DNA from 3 places in the Rhizobium sp. BG4 genome. Region 1 is predicted to be linked to each of the others. Evidence: riboswitches for the same ligand, from Rfam matches in the RefSeq annotation. Region 1 holds a riboswitch; each other region holds the start of a gene.
What was found. A riboswitch is a leader RNA that binds a small molecule or an ion and turns the genes downstream of it on or off. The one in region 1 is predicted to bind thiamine pyrophosphate.
Positions count from the first base shown of each region.

Region 1 (4,850 bases):
TCCGCTCATCTATGTCAATGTCCAGCCGACCGACCTCAACACGCTCGGCAAGCAGCAGGCCTTCGTCGGCTCCAACGAAACTGAATCCGGCACGTTGCAGACCAAGGAAGTCTGTCGCATGCTCGGCGGCAAGGGCAATGTCGTCATTATGATCGGCGACCTCACCAGCCAGGCGGCGCGCCAGCGCACGCAGGACGTCCACGATGTCGTCAAGACGCCTGAATGCAGCGGCATCAACGTCGCCCAGGAGCAGGTCGGCAACTGGAGCCGCGTCAACGGCGCCGATCTGGTTTCCAACTGGCTGACATCGGGCGTCGAATTCAATGCCATCATCGCCAATAATGACGAGATGGCGCTCGGCGCGATTTCGGCGCTGAAGGCCGCCGGCGCCTCGACCGACAAGATCATCGTCTCAGGCATCGACGCGACGCCCGAGGCGCTGCAGGCGATGAAGACAGGCGATCTCAAGGTCACCGTGTTCCAGGATGCCAAGGGCCAGGGCAAGGGATCGATCGATGCCGCGATGAAGGCGATCAAGGGCGAGAAGCTCGACCGCGAGGTCTGGATCCCCTTCCAGCTTGTCACCCAGAAGAACATGGCGGATTTCGAGCATCTGAACTAAGGCGCGGCCTGCCTCACGGGCGGTGTCAGGACGGCCACGATGCGCTCAGGCCATCGTGGCCATTCGCATGTCAGGCGGCTGGCAGGGGCTCGCTGATGACGACGAAATTGGCGCAACTATGCTCGACATTGGCTATGCGGATGCGCAATTCGCGCCGCGAGGTCAGCAGAAACAGGAAGACCTTCTTGGCCCGCTGCGCTCTGCGCAGCACTTCCTCGCCGCCGAAAAGCAGGCCATCGCGCTCTCCGAGTTCGAAAGCGACATGCTCACTATAGTTCTCGTCCGTGATGGTGATTGTTCCGAGACCCGACAGCATGTGAGCATTCCTCATGATGGGAATGACTTTTGTCGAAGTCCTAAATTAGTGCAACACGGTGTTCCGGTTTTCCACGAGATGTTGGAAAGCGTACCGGCGATCATAGAAAAGGGCACGCCGAACGAAGGCGTGCCCTTACATTGGGGAGATGGGTGGCGCCTAGAACTTGACGCCGACGCCGATCATGATCGTGTTCTGGTTCAGGTCGAAATCGCCGCCAGCCGCGCCGAAATTGCCGCTGCCGTAATCGGTGTAGCGATATTCGCCGCGGGCAAAGATATTCTGGGTGAAGGCGTAGTCGATGCCGGCGCCGATGGTCCAGCCGTTCAGCGTATCCGATTCGTCTGGCCCGACATCCGGATTGGCCTCGGCCCGGGCGATTGCCCAGCCGGCCGTGCCGTAGATCAGCGCATTGTCGAAGGCATAGCCGACGCGGGCGCGAACCGAGCCCTGCCAGGTCGTCTCGACCGAGCCAAAGGCTACATCCTCCTTGTTCCAGTTGTGCAGGACGTCACCTTCGACACCGACAACCCAGTTGTTGTCGAACTGATAGTTATAGCCGCCGAAGACGCCGAGAATGCCGCCATTGGCATCGACATCCGATGCCCCGGAAGGATCGAAGGTGTTCCAGCTATAGCCACCCTCGGCGCCGATATAGGGGCCGGACCAGGTGAAGACAGGTGTTATCGCTTCGGGCTCGCCAGGGGCGGGCGGCGGCGTCAGGTCCGCGGCCTGAGCGGAAATGCCGGCAAGTGAGGCAGCCAGCGCGGTGAGAATAACGAATTTCATATTCGGTCTCCCTAATGCTTAAGGGTCAAGTAGGGTGCCTGATCCAAAAGTCTCTAATTAATTTTGTAGCTGAGACCCCGGAATACAAGACTGGCGACCGGCCTGCGACAGATGCGCCATTGACTTCAGGCCGGGAAAACGACAGGTTCCGCCCATTCCGAGGGGAGCATCTGACGATGCTGAGATGGCGGTGAGCCGGACCCTTGAACCTGATCCGGGTCATGCCGGCGTAGGAACGGAACAAGATGCCGGCGGCATCTCCCCTTCTTCTTCGCTTTGCCTGGATCTCCAATTCTGTCTGGAGATCGCTTCGCCATGTCTGTCTTTCCGTTCCCGCATCCGGCCCGCGCGAAGGCCTAGCGATGCGTCCGCTCAACGCCCTCGGCGGCGTGGCCCTGCTGATCGCTCTCTGGCAGGCGGCCATCTGGATCTTCGCGCCCGCGCATTTCATTCTGCCGTCGCCTGCCGACGTCGTCGCCGTCTTCGGCAGGCAGCCGCTCTTCCTGCTTGAGCAGAGCCTGACGACGGCGCTCGAAATCGTCCTCGGCCTGCTCTGCGGCGCCATATCGGGCGCGGCCGTCGCCTTCGCGCTCGCCGCCTTTCCGGCGGCCGCCACGCTCGTCTGGCCGATGGTACTGATCCTTCAGGCTTTCCCGGTCTTCGTGCTGGCGCCGATCCTGGTTATCTGGCTGGGTTTCGGCATTGCCTCGAAGATCGCCATGGCGACGATCATCATCTTCTTTCCCGTCGCCTCCGCCTTTGCCGACGGGCTGCGCCGCACCGAGCGGGATATTCTCGATGCGGTATCGCTGACAGAGGCCAGCCATTGGCAGACGCTGATGCGGATCCGCCTGCCGCTCGCCCTGCCGTCCCTCGTCTCCGGCCTCAGGATCGCTGCACCCCTCGCGCCACTCGGCGCCGTGATCGGCGAATGGGTCGGGGCGTCGTCCGGCCTCGGCTTCGTCATGGTCCAGGCCAATGCCCGCATGCAGACGGACATGGTCTTTGCCGCCATGGCCGTGCTCGCCGCCATGACCGTTATCTGCCGCGTCGCCGTCGACAGGCTTACCTCCGGCTGGACCCCATGGGCCACCACGGACTGACTTCTTCTTCCCGCATAATCATGGAGCAAACATGCTGCGTCTGATATCCGCCACTCTCCTTGCGATCGCGACCCTCGCATCGCCCTCCTTCGCCAACGACAAGCTGACCGTCATGCTCGAATGGTTCGTCAATCCGGACCACGCGCCGATGGTGATCGCACAAGAGAAGGGCCTGTTCGCCGCCGCCGGTCTCGATGTCACCCTCATTCCGCCCGCCGACCCCTCCGCGGTGCCGCGTCTCGTTGCCGCCAAGCAGGCCGATATCGGCATCCACTACCAGCCCAATCTCTATCTCGATCATGAAGCCGGATTGCCGATCGTCCGCATCGGCACGCTGGTCGAAACGCCGCTGAATACGGTGACCGTTCTGGCCGACGGGCCGATCAAGAGCCTGGCCGACTTGAAGGGCAAGAAGGTCGGCTTCTCCGTCACCGGTTTCGAGGATGCGATGCTGAAGCGGATGCTCGAAAATGCCGGTCTCAAGAAGGACGATGTCGAGCTCGTCAATGTCAACTTCTCGCTCTCGCCGTCGCTGATCGCGGGCAAGGTCGATGCGACCGTCGGCGGCTTCCGCAATTTCGAGCTGACGCAGATGAAGCTCGAGGGTCACGAGGGCAAGGCCTTCTATCCGGAAGAAAACGGCGTGCCGCCCTATGACGAACTGATCTTCATCGCCCATCGCGATTCGGTTGCCGATTCGCGTCTGCCGCGCTTCCTCGGTGCGATCGAGCAGGCCTCCGTCTTCATCACCAACCACCCCGATGACGCCTGGCAGATGTTCATCAAGGCCTATCCTGATCTCAACGACGAGCTGAACCGCAAGGCTTTTTTCGACACGCTGCCGCGCTTCGCCAAGCGCCCCGCCGCTCTCGATACCGGCCGCTACGAGCGCTTCGGCGCCTTCATGCAACAGATGGGACTGGTCAAGACGGCGCCCAAGGTCGAGGACCTCGCCGTCGAGATAAGGTAGTCTGTGGCGCGTCTGCCACGGCCCTTTGCAAAGCCCCCCGGCCGTTAACCGAATGTACCGGCCGGGAGCCCCGCGTTAACTATTTGTTAACCACGAAGCAGCTACACCGAAGCAATCAAAAATTAACCAAGATTGCTAATGTGTTAACCGACGCACGCTCCATCCGTATCAAAGGCCGTTCGTTCCTGGCGGTCGTTTTGACGCCCGATCTGCCCTTCGAGGAGTGGCTGGTCCGGCTCGACGATCTGGCCTCGCGCTCGGCAGGATTCTTCCTGGGGCGTCCCGTGGTTCTCGACGTTTCGGACCTGCAGGCCGACCGGGCGCTGCTGAAATCGATGATTGCGGCGCTCGCCGAGCGCAATGTGCGGATCATGGGGATCGAAGGCGCGCGTCCCTCGCAGCTTGACGCGACGATGCCTCCGGGCATGACGGGCGGCCGCCCGGCGCCGGATGTCGAGGTGACGGAAACGGCGCCTGCGCCTGTGAAGGGCGCTGCACCGAAGGCTGAAGAGCCGGTACAGGTCGTGGCGCCGCAGGTGATCACCCGCGCGCCGCTCTCCTCGATGGTGCTGCACGAGCCGGTCCGCTCCGGCCAGTCGATCATCTTTCCGGAAGGCGATGTGACGATCATCGGTTCGGTCGCCTCGGGCGCCGAAGTCATCGCCGGCGGTTCCATTCATATTTACGGCGCGCTGCGCGGCCGGGCGCTTGCGGGCTCGGTCGGCAATGCATCGGCGCGCATATTCTGCCGCAAGCTCGAAGCCGAGCTTCTGGCGATCGACGGCATTTACAAGACCGCGGACGATCTGCCCGCGGACCTGCGCGGCCACTCCGCGCAGCTTTGGCTCGAAAACGACGCGATCATGGCATCGCGGCTCATTTAACAGACGAATTGGTTCAGGAGCAGGAGAGGGGATATGGGTAAGGTCATAGTTGTTACCTCGGGTAAGGGTGGCGTTGGCAAGACGACCTCCACCGCGGCACTCGGCGCAGCACTCGCGCAGCGCAACGAGAAGGTCGTCGTCGTCGACTTCGACGTCGGTCTGCGCA
Region 1 is NZ_CP044126.1:1,367,362-1,372,211, forward strand. Features, by position in the region: gene F2982_RS26445 (sugar ABC transporter substrate-binding protein) at 1-622, shown strand, start outside; gene F2982_RS26450 (hypothetical protein) at 693-938, opposite strand; gene F2982_RS26455 (outer membrane protein) at 1,098-1,727, opposite strand; TPP riboswitch at 1,878-1,980, shown strand; gene F2982_RS26460 (ABC transporter permease) at 2,090-2,830, shown strand; gene F2982_RS26465 (ABC transporter substrate-binding protein) at 2,862-3,800, shown strand; gene minC (septum site-determining protein MinC) at 3,932-4,684, shown strand; gene minD (septum site-determining protein MinD) at 4,718-4,850, shown strand, end outside.

Region 2 (4,850 bases), 800 kb from region 1:
ATGTGAACGGTTTGATCGCCGAGACCGCGTCCAGCGGCCTTACCTTTGCAATCGAGAACTGGCCGGGACCGAAGGACAATTTCGTCGGTACGACGCCAAAGGGTTACGAGGAGCTGTTCAAGCGCATTCCCGACCGGCGTTTCGCGCTCGAATTCGACCCCTCGCATTTTCTGCGGACGGGTATCGATCCCTATCTGGCGCTGGATGCCGTCAAGGATCGCATCGCCATCCTGCATGCCAAGGACACGGCGGTCGATGCGACCGCGCTGCAGGCCGTCGGTTATCACGGCAAGGGTTGGTGGCAGTACAAGCTGCCGGGCCTCGGCTTGCTCGACTGGTCGAGGTTCCTGAAGCAGGCGCGCAGCTACGGCTTCGACGGCACGATTTCCATCGAGCACGAGGACGCCGCCTATGGCTGGCCGGGCAAGGACCTGGAAACTCGCAAGGAGGGCGAACGCGTCGGCCTCGGCTATCTCAGAACCGTCTTGGACAAGCTTTGATCGCAGCCTGGGGAGGACGATAATGGCTCATGTTTCAGTCAATAATGCTCGCAAGGACTACGGCGCGTTCAAGGCCATCAAGGGTGTCTCGGTCGATATCCGCGACGGCGAATTCGTCGTCCTCGTCGGACCGTCCGGCTGCGGAAAGTCGACGCTGCTCAGAATGATCGCCGGGCTTGAAGGCATCACGTCGGGCGAGATCCAGATCGGCAAGCATGTCGTCAACGAGCTAGCGCCGAAGGACCGGGACATCGCCATGGTGTTCCAGAACTACGCGCTCTATCCGCATATGACGGTCGCCAAGAACATGGGATTTTCGCTGCGGCTGAAGCGTATGCCGCGGGCGGAGATCGACAAGCGGGTCGGCAATGCCGCAAAGATCCTCGGCCTCGAAAGCCTGCTCGAACGCTATCCGAAGCAGCTCTCCGGCGGCCAGCGCCAGCGCGTTGCCATGGGCCGGGCGATCGTGCGCGATCCCGCCGTCTTCCTGTTCGACGAGCCGCTCTCAAATCTCGACGCCAAGCTTCGCGTGCAGATGCGCTCCGAGATCAAGGAACTGCACCAGCGGCTGCAGACGACAACGATCTACGTCACCCACGACCAGATCGAAGCGATGACCATGGCCGACAAGATCGTCGTCATGAGGGATGGCCGCATCGAGCAGTCAGGCTCGCCGCTCGACCTCTATGACCGGCCGAACAATCTCTTCGTCGCCGGCTTCATCGGCTCGCCCGCGATGAACTTCATCAAGGGCAGCATGACGGATACGGGCTTCCGCACCGAGGATGGCATTACCCTGCCGAGCGACCGTCGGCCTGCTGACGCGGTGACCTACGGGATCCGCCCGGAGCATTTGCAACTCGACCCAATGGCATCGAGATCACCACCGTCGTCGTCGAGCCCACCGGATCGGAAACACTGGTGATTGCGCGGCTCGGCGCGCAGACGATCAGCTGCGTCTTCCGCGAGCGGATCAGGGCTGCACCCGGCGATGTCCTGAAGGTGGCGCCCATTCACGATGCCGTACATCTCTTCGGCGCCGATGAGCAGCGCATCGCCAGTGGGGAAGCCCGGCTTAACTGATAGGGCGTGACAAGCCGCCGATAATTTGCGATGACCGTGGTGTTGAGAGACAGGGGCGTTCGCCGAAAGGCGGGCTGAGAAGTACCCTTCGAACCTGAACCAGATAATGCTGGCGGAGGGAGTCGCTCGAGGCCCTTCGCTTCCATGTGCCTGGCCTCCCGCGTCTTGCCCCGCCCCAAAAGGGACGCAAGATGACGACTTCGAGATCACCCGGGCAATTGCTGACCGCGCTGCGCGCCGCGCCGCCACTCGTTCAATGCATTACCAACTATGTCGCGATGAATATCGCCGCCAATGTCGTGCTGGCCGCGGGCGCCTCGCCCGCCATGGTCCATGCCGAAGAGGAAGCCGGTGAATTCGCCGCATTCTCCGGTGCACTGACCATCAATATCGGCACGCTCTCGCCCGCCTGGGTCAGCGGCATGAAACAGGCGGCGAAGGCTGCCGCGCGCAACGGCAAGCCATGGGTTCTCGACCCCGTGGCGCATTACGCCACCGGCTTCCGCCGCGAAAGCGTCGCGGCACTTCTCCACCTCAACCGGCGATCATCCGCGGCAATGCATCCGAAATCATCGCGCTGGCCGGCAGCGAAAGCCGTGGCCAGGGCGTCGACAGCCGCGATCCCGTCGAGCAGGCGGAAGGTGCTGCCCGCAGCATCGCGGCGCAATATGGCGCCGTTGTCGCGGTCACCGGCCCGGTCGACTTCGTCACCGACGGCACCCGCGCCGTTCGCATTTCCGGCGGTTCGCCGCTGATGCCGCAGATCACCGCGCTCGGCTGCTCGCTGACCTGCCTGACCGGCGCGTTTGCCGCGGTCGCCTCTGACGAGACCTTCGATGCGACGGTTGCCGCTCTCGCAATGTTTGCCGTCGCCGGCGAACAGGCGGCACAGGAAGCCAAGGGGCCCGGATCCTTCTCCTGGCGTTTCCTCGATGCGCTTGCCGCGCTCGATGGTCCGGCACTCGACGCCGCAGCAAGGATCAGCCAGGCGTGAAGAGCTTCGACCTCTCCCTTTATCTCGTCCTCGACCCGGAGCTCTGCTCCGGGTACGGGCTTGCCGAAACAACCCGCGCAGCCGTTGCAGGTGGAGCGACCATCGTGCAGCTGCGCGACAAGACGGCGACTACCCGGCAGATGATCGAGACGGGCCGGGCACTGCAGCGGGTCCTGTCAGGAAGCGGAGCACTGCTTGTCGTCAACGACGATGTGGAAGCGGCAATCGCGCTCAACGCCGATGGGCTGCATATCGGCCAGGAGGACCTCGGCGCCGCCGAGGCGCGCCGCCGCATCGGCCCTGATATGATCCTCGGCCTCTCGGTCGAGACGCATGCGCTTGCCGCAGCCGTCGATCCCGCCATCGTCGACTATGCGGGGATCGGCCCCGTTTTCGCGACGGCGACCAAGCCGGATCACAAGCAACCGATCGGCATCGCAGGTCTGGCGGAGCTGGTTCGTGTCTGCCCGGTTCGCTCGGTGGCAATCGGCGGCCTGAAGGCGGAACATGTGGAGCCAGTGCTCGCAACGGGCACGGAAGGGCTTGCGGTCGTCTCGGCGATCTGTGGCCAGCCGGATCCGCAAGCGGCGACGGCTGCAATCGCCGAACGCATCAGAAAGGCAGGACAATGATCCGCAACGTTCTCTCGATCGCCGGCTCCGACCCATCGGGCGGCGCCGGCATCCAGGCCGACCTCAAGGCATTCTCGGCCCGCGGCACATACGGCATGGCCGTGCTGACGGCCCTGACTGCGCAGAACACCACCGGCGTTTCCGCAGTGCAGACCGTCTCTCCGGATTTCGTCGCCGAGCAGATCCGCATGGTCTTCGCCGACGTGCGTGTCGATGCCGTCAAGATCGGTATGATCGCCAATGCCGGGATTGCCGAGGCGATTGCCGATGCGCTGCATCCGCATCGCGGCATCCCGCTGGTGCTCGACCCGGTGATGATCGCCAAGGGCGGCGCCGCCCTCCTCGATATCGCCGCGATCGGCGCGCTCACCGACCGCCTTCTGCCGCTGGCAACGATGCTGACGCCGAACCTGCCCGAAGCGGCGGCGCTGCTCGGCGAGGATCATGCCCAAGACCGCGATGCCATGCAGCAGCAGGCGCGCAAACTGCTGGATCGCGGACCGCGCATGGTACTGTTGAAAGGCGGCCATCTCGGCGGCACTGACAGCCCCGATGTGCTGGCAAGCGCCGGCCATATTACCTGGTTCGAGGCTCCAAGGGTTCCGACGAAGAACACACACGGCACCGGCTGTACGCTGTCGAGCGCCTTGGCGGCCGAGCTTGCAAAGGGCAAGACGCCGGAGGCAGCGGTCGCGATCGCCAAGCGCTATCTCGCCGATGCCGTTGCGGCTGCAGAAACGCTCACCGTCGGTTCCGGCCATGGCCCGGTCCAGCATTTCCACGCGCTCTGGGACAAGGCCGATCTCTGAGGTTCAGACCTTCGGCTTCTTGTTCTGCGGATAGATCGTCTCGCCCTTCGCCAGCATCTCGACGAAGGCCGCGATCTTCCGCTCGCGGCCCGCGGGCGTCTTCATATTGTGCACGCGGAAGGCGAGCGCGAAGCGGTTTTGCGCGCTGAGCGCCGCAAGCATCGCCTTGGCCTTGGGATCGGCGTCGATCGCCGTCTGCAGATCGTCGGGGATTTTCAGGTCCTTGCCGCTGCCATAGGCCCGGTCCCACCGGCCATCCGCTTTCGCGGCATCGACCTCGCGAAGGCCGTGCTCGGTCATCCTGCCCTCGTCGACGAGGCGGGCGACATTGTTGACGTTGATCTGGCTCCAGATGCTCTTCCTGCCGCGCGGCGTATAGCGCTGGAGGTAGCTCTTTTCGTCCAGGCTTTTCTTCACCGCATCGATCCAGCCCCAGCAGAGCACAGCGTCGATCGCCTCGACCGGCGTGATCGACGGCAAGCCGGATGCGACCTTGAAGATGCGTATCCAGACCTCGCCTTCACGGTCGTGATGCGCGGCCAGCCAGTCGCAGAAATCCTGCTTCGTCTTGAATTCGCGAACCTTCTGCGGATCGACCTTTATCGGTGCCAACCGTCTGCTCTCCCATGATGCCCTGCAGCGGCCATGGTAACGGCCGCGGCACAAACGGCAACATCAGGATTTGACCGCACCCGCCGTCAGCCCGGCGATAATGTGTCTCTGGGCCAGGAAAAAGACGATGACGGTCGGCATGATCGTCAGGGTGATGAAGGCGAGCACCAGTTGCCATTCGGTGCCGAATTCGCCGCGATAGACCATGATGCCGAGCGGC
Region 2 is NZ_CP044126.1:559,306-564,155, forward strand. Features, by position in the region: gene F2982_RS22685 (sugar phosphate isomerase/epimerase) at 1-500, shown strand, start outside; partial or broken gene ugpC (sn-glycerol-3-phosphate ABC transporter ATP-binding protein UgpC) at 523-1,583, shown strand; TPP riboswitch at 1,625-1,721, shown strand; partial or broken gene thiM (hydroxyethylthiazole kinase) at 1,775-2,577, shown strand; gene thiE (thiamine phosphate synthase) at 2,574-3,209, shown strand; gene thiD (bifunctional hydroxymethylpyrimidine kinase/phosphomethylpyrimidine kinase) at 3,206-4,018, shown strand; gene F2982_RS22710 (YdeI/OmpD-associated family protein) at 4,022-4,630, opposite strand; gene F2982_RS22715 (carbohydrate ABC transporter permease) at 4,694-4,850, opposite strand, start outside.
Region 2: another riboswitch for thiamine pyrophosphate. It lies ahead of thiM (hydroxyethylthiazole kinase); the one in region 1 lies ahead of F2982_RS26460 (ABC transporter permease).

Region 3 (4,850 bases), on a different replicon from region 1:
CCTCGCTGTGGGCTTCCTGCCATCGAAACGCATTGCTCGTTGGCCCGTCGTCAGCCCCTCGTCAGGGCTCGCTGGCAGGAGCGACATGGCGGCGAGGACGAGGCCGGTCAGCGCGATCTGCAGCAGGGAAAGTGCGACGGCGCGGCCGGGATCGAAATCGAAGCGAAGCGACTGGTAGATCGCCACCTCGACCGTCGTTGCCGCAGGACCGCCGCCGAGCGTCAGCACCAGCGTGAAGCTGGTGGCACAGAGCATGAAGATCAGCCCCGCGATACCGGGGATCAGGCCGCGGATGGCGGGCCATTCGATGAAACGGAAGATGGCGCGCTGACGCATGCCGAGATTGCTCGCCATCAGCCAGTATTCAGAGGGCAGCCGTTCAAGACCGGCAAGCATCAGCCGGCAGGCGAGCGGCAGGTTGAAGAAGACGTGGGCAAGCAGAATGCCGGTCAGGCCATAGATGCTGACGGGTTCGGCGAGGCCGAGTTTCGTCAGCGCGCTGTTGAGCAGGCCCTGCCTGCCCCAGATGCCGATCAGGCCGAGCGCGCCGATCAGGACCGGCAGTCCCATCGGCACCGCCATCAGCCGGATGATCCAGATGCGGCCGGGAAATTGCGGCTGGCGGGCGAGCGACCGCGCGACAGGGATCGCCAGGAAAACCGATAGCAGCGTGGAGAGGACTGCCTGCAGCAGCGTGAAGCGCAGGACGCGGAGGATATAGGGATCGGAAATGATCCCGGCAAAGGCAGCGCCCCCGCCGGAGGCGGCAAGCGAAACGGCAGCGATACCGATGAAAAGCAGGATGGCGGCGAGCGCAATTGCGCCGCCCGCCAATGCATTTCGCCGTTCCGCCGCCGTCTGCAGCATCAGTTCATGCTCATCGCCGCAAGCCACTCGTCGATCCAGGCCTTGCGGTTCTTGGCGACGTCATCCGGCGACATCAGGAAAGTCTTGGAGGGGTTGACGAGCTTGCCGAAAGCATCCGGCAGGGGCGTGGATGTCGCCGAGACCGGCATCATCCAGTTGTTGGTCGGGATCGTGTCCTGGAAGCCGGGGGTGACCATGAACTTCAGGAAGTCGCGGGCAAGATCCTTGTCTGGCGCGTTCTTCAGCAGGCCGGCGACTTCGATCTGGATATAGTGGCCCTCGGAGAAGGCGGCCGCCTGATAGCGGTCGGTGTTTTCAGCGACCATGTGGTAAGCCGGGGACGTCGTATAGGAGAGCACCATCGGCGCCTCGCCCTTGGTGAACAGGCCATAGGCCTCCGACCAGCCGGGCGTGACCGTCAGGATGCGGTTCTTGAGCTTGGCCCAGGCTTCCGGCGCCTTGTCGCCGTAAACGGACTTCACCCAAAGCAGCAGGCCGAGACCCGGCGTAGAGGTGCGCGGATCCTCGATGACGATCTTCTGCGACGGGTCGCCGTCGACCAGTTCCTGCATGCTTTTCGGTGGGTTCTTTACCGTCTGCGTGTCGTAGATGATGGCGAAGTGGCCGTAGTCATAGGGAACGAAGACATCGTCCTTGAAATCGCCGGGTACCTTCAAGGCGCTGGTATCGACGCCGCTGGCGTCAAACAGGCCCGTATCCTTGGCTTCGGTGATCAAGTTGGTGTCGATGCCGAGCACGACGTCGGCCTTCGTCGAGGCGCCCTCGAGCTTGAGGCGTGAGAGAAGGGCGACGCCATCGGCGACGCTCACGAAATTGACGGTGCAGGCGCAGGTCTTCTCGAAGGCTTCCTTCACCTTGGGGCCAGGACCCCATTCGGAGGTGAAGCTTTCGTAGGTATAGACCGTCAGCGTCTTGTCTGCGGCCTGGGCCGGAGCGATGGCCGAGGTAACGGCGAGAAGCGCCGTGGCGAAAATTGCGATCAATGGTTTGCGGCCGGGCATGGCGCGCCTCCTCCTATACAAGTTGTTTCACGGGAAAAGGGCGGTGCCTGGTGTCACGCGCGCATCTAATCCCTCCGCCGGTGTTAACCGGATCAGGTTCCGCGGGTTGGCTTGCAGCCTCTCAGCCAGATGTCCTTTCGGACACAGGCACCCCGTTAGAGCGTTGGCAGATGTATAGCGATGACGGCTTTATGACAAGGGCGAAGCTCGCCCTCATCAGGTCACTCGGCTGCTTCAGCTGCAGCCGCAGAATTCTTTGCCTCGCCGTGGCGCGGCAGCTGTACCGGCTTCAGCAAAAACGCCGCGATCAGGCCGATCAGGGCGAAGGCGCAGGACGTCATGAAGAGCGGCGTGAAGGCTGCCGAATAGGCATCGGCCACCGCCTGGCGGCTGGCTTCCGGCAATGCCGCCATCATCTTCGGCGTCAGCTGTTCGATATCGGCGACACCCGGGATGGAGACGCCGACCTTGGCGAGTTGCGAGCCGATGATCGCGCCGTAGATCGAGATGGCGATCGAGGCGCCGCCCATGCGCGACAGCGTCACCGAACCCGTTGCAGCACCGACGTCACGGGCCGGAGCCGCGTTCTGAACGCCGATGATAGGCACCTGCTGTGCAAGCCCGATGCCGATGCCGTGCAGAGCCATTAGCAGGCCGATGATGGGCAGAGGGGTACCCGCATGAACCTGTGTCAGGAGCGCGAAAGCGATGGCGCTGCAGGAGAGGCTGGCGATGGCGAAGGGCTTGTAGCGGCCGGTGCGCGAGATGGTGCGGCCGGCAAACAACGAACCGCAGACAAGGCCGCCGGTCAGCATGATGAAGAGCAGGCCGGCATGCGAGGGCGAGAGGCCTGTTGTCGTCTGCAGGAAGAGCGCGAAATAGTTGGCCATGCCGATGGCGATCCCGCCGCCAGTAATCGACATGATCAGGAGAAGCGGGAAGGTCGGGTTGCGGAACAGCGACAGCGGTACGATCGGTTCGGCGGCGCGGCGCTCGACGAAGACCCAGGCGATGGCGCAGACAACGCCTGCGGCGATGATGCCAAGGCTCTGCGGCGCAAGGATCGAGCCAAAGAGCTCGCTGCCATCGGCCATCAGCACGATGCTGGTGGTGGTCATCGCCAAGAGCAGGGCACCGGCATAATCGATCTTCGGGCGGCGATGCGGTTTGCGGTAGGGCAGCATCAGCGCCAAGCCGATAAGCACGACGAAACCGATGGGGACGTTGACGAGGAAGATCGAACGCCAGCCGAACAGATCGCTCATCATGCCGCCGAGAACGGGGCCGATGGCGCTGGAGGCCATCAGCACGAGGCTGGAATAGCTTTGGTAGCGGGCACGCTCCCGCGGCTCGAAAAGGTCGGCATTGACGGCGAAGATCGACACCATGATGCCGCCGCCGCCGAGGCCCTGCAGCACGCGGGCGGCAATCAGCGTGTTCATCGAGATGGCCAGACCGCAGACAGCCGAGCCGACGGTGAAGATCGCGATCGCCGTCATCATCACATATTTGCGGCCGAAGAGGTCGCCGAGCTTGCCATAGACGGGCATCACGGCGCTGAGCGACAGGAGATAGGCCGAGCCGATCCAGCCGAAGCGCTCGAGATGGCCGAATTCGCCCACGATCGTCGGCAGCGCCGTCGAGACAATCTGATTGTCCAGCGTTGCCATGAACATCGCGGTCATCAGAAACAGGAAGAGAATAAGCCTGCGGCGGGGATCCGTCACGAGCGGCTGGGAGGCAAGCTGCATATCCATGAAGACAGTTCCGATCTTGATCGCCAATTTATGTGACAAAAGCATATAAATGTCAATGACACTTGAATGACGCAGGCATGTTTCCTTCCCGCAAGCCTTCTGTTATGCTCGCCGCATGAACGAGAAACCCGCCCGAATTCACGAGCTCGATCCCCTGTCGCTGGAAAGCGAAAGCGTCTTGAGCATTGGCCAGAGCATGACCCGCATGAAGCTCATGACGGGCCGCAGGCTGATCGGGCGCCTTGCGATCCAGAGCGTTGCGCCGGATCTCGAACTATCGCATCTCGATGTGCTCGATGCCGTACGCCGCGCGCAGCCGGCTGACGAAGTGACGGTCGGGACGATCGCGGAGATGCTGCGCATCGATCCGTCACGCGCCAGCCGCGTTGTTGCCGACATGGTCAGCCGCAACATTCTTCGCCGCGCGGCATCGCAGGCCGATGCGCGCCGGATCGTCGTGGTAATGACGCCGATCGGCCAGCGGCTGCTTGCTGAAATCCGTGCGCAGAAGATGGCGCTGATCGGCGAAATCCTCGACGGATGGAGCGAAAAGGACGTCGATGCCTTCGCCGCACTCTATGAGCGCTTCATCGACGGCTATGAAAAAGCCTTCGAACGGCGCGACAAGGGTACGCCCGGCTGAACCCTGCCCCTTTCCCTCGACCCCTGCTTTGCGCTATGGGCAATGCCCATGACGGAAACCACCTTCACCATCCTGCTTGGCGGCGAGCTGACGCCGACGGAACGGCTGCGCAGCGCCGTTGCCGGTAGCCGCTTCATCGCGGCCGATGGCGGCATGCGGCATGCGGCCGAGCTCGGCGTCGTGCCGGAGCTCTGGGTGGGCGATTTCGATTCCACGGCGCCTGATCTCGAAGGCGCCTTTCCCGATGTGCCGAAGCAGCCCTACCCGGCCGCCAAAGCCTCGACGGATGGCGAGATCGCCGTCTCGGAAGCCATTGCGCGTGGGGCGAAGAGGCTGATCCTAGCTGGTGCCCTGGCGGGCGAGCGCTCCGACCATGCGCTTCAGCATCTGCTTTACGCCGTCAGCCTTGCAGAAGAGGGTTTCGACCTGCTGCTCACCTCAGGGGTGGAGGAAGCGGTTCCGCTTCTTGCCGGAACCATCGAGCTTGATCTGCCGAAGAACAGCCTGTTTTCCGTCCCCGGGTTCAGCGAGCTGCGCGGGCTCTTCATCGAGAATGCCCGC
Region 3 is NZ_CP044125.1:1,956,861-1,961,710, forward strand. Features, by position in the region: gene thiP (thiamine/thiamine pyrophosphate ABC transporter permease ThiP) at 1-867, opposite strand, end outside; gene thiB (thiamine ABC transporter substrate binding subunit) at 867-1,889, opposite strand; TPP riboswitch at 1,942-2,054, opposite strand; gene F2982_RS10030 (MDR family MFS transporter) at 2,111-3,646, opposite strand; gene F2982_RS10035 (MarR family transcriptional regulator) at 3,762-4,289, shown strand; gene F2982_RS10040 (thiamine diphosphokinase) at 4,332-4,850, shown strand, end outside.
Region 3: another riboswitch for thiamine pyrophosphate. It lies ahead of thiB (thiamine ABC transporter substrate binding subunit); the one in region 1 lies ahead of F2982_RS26460 (ABC transporter permease).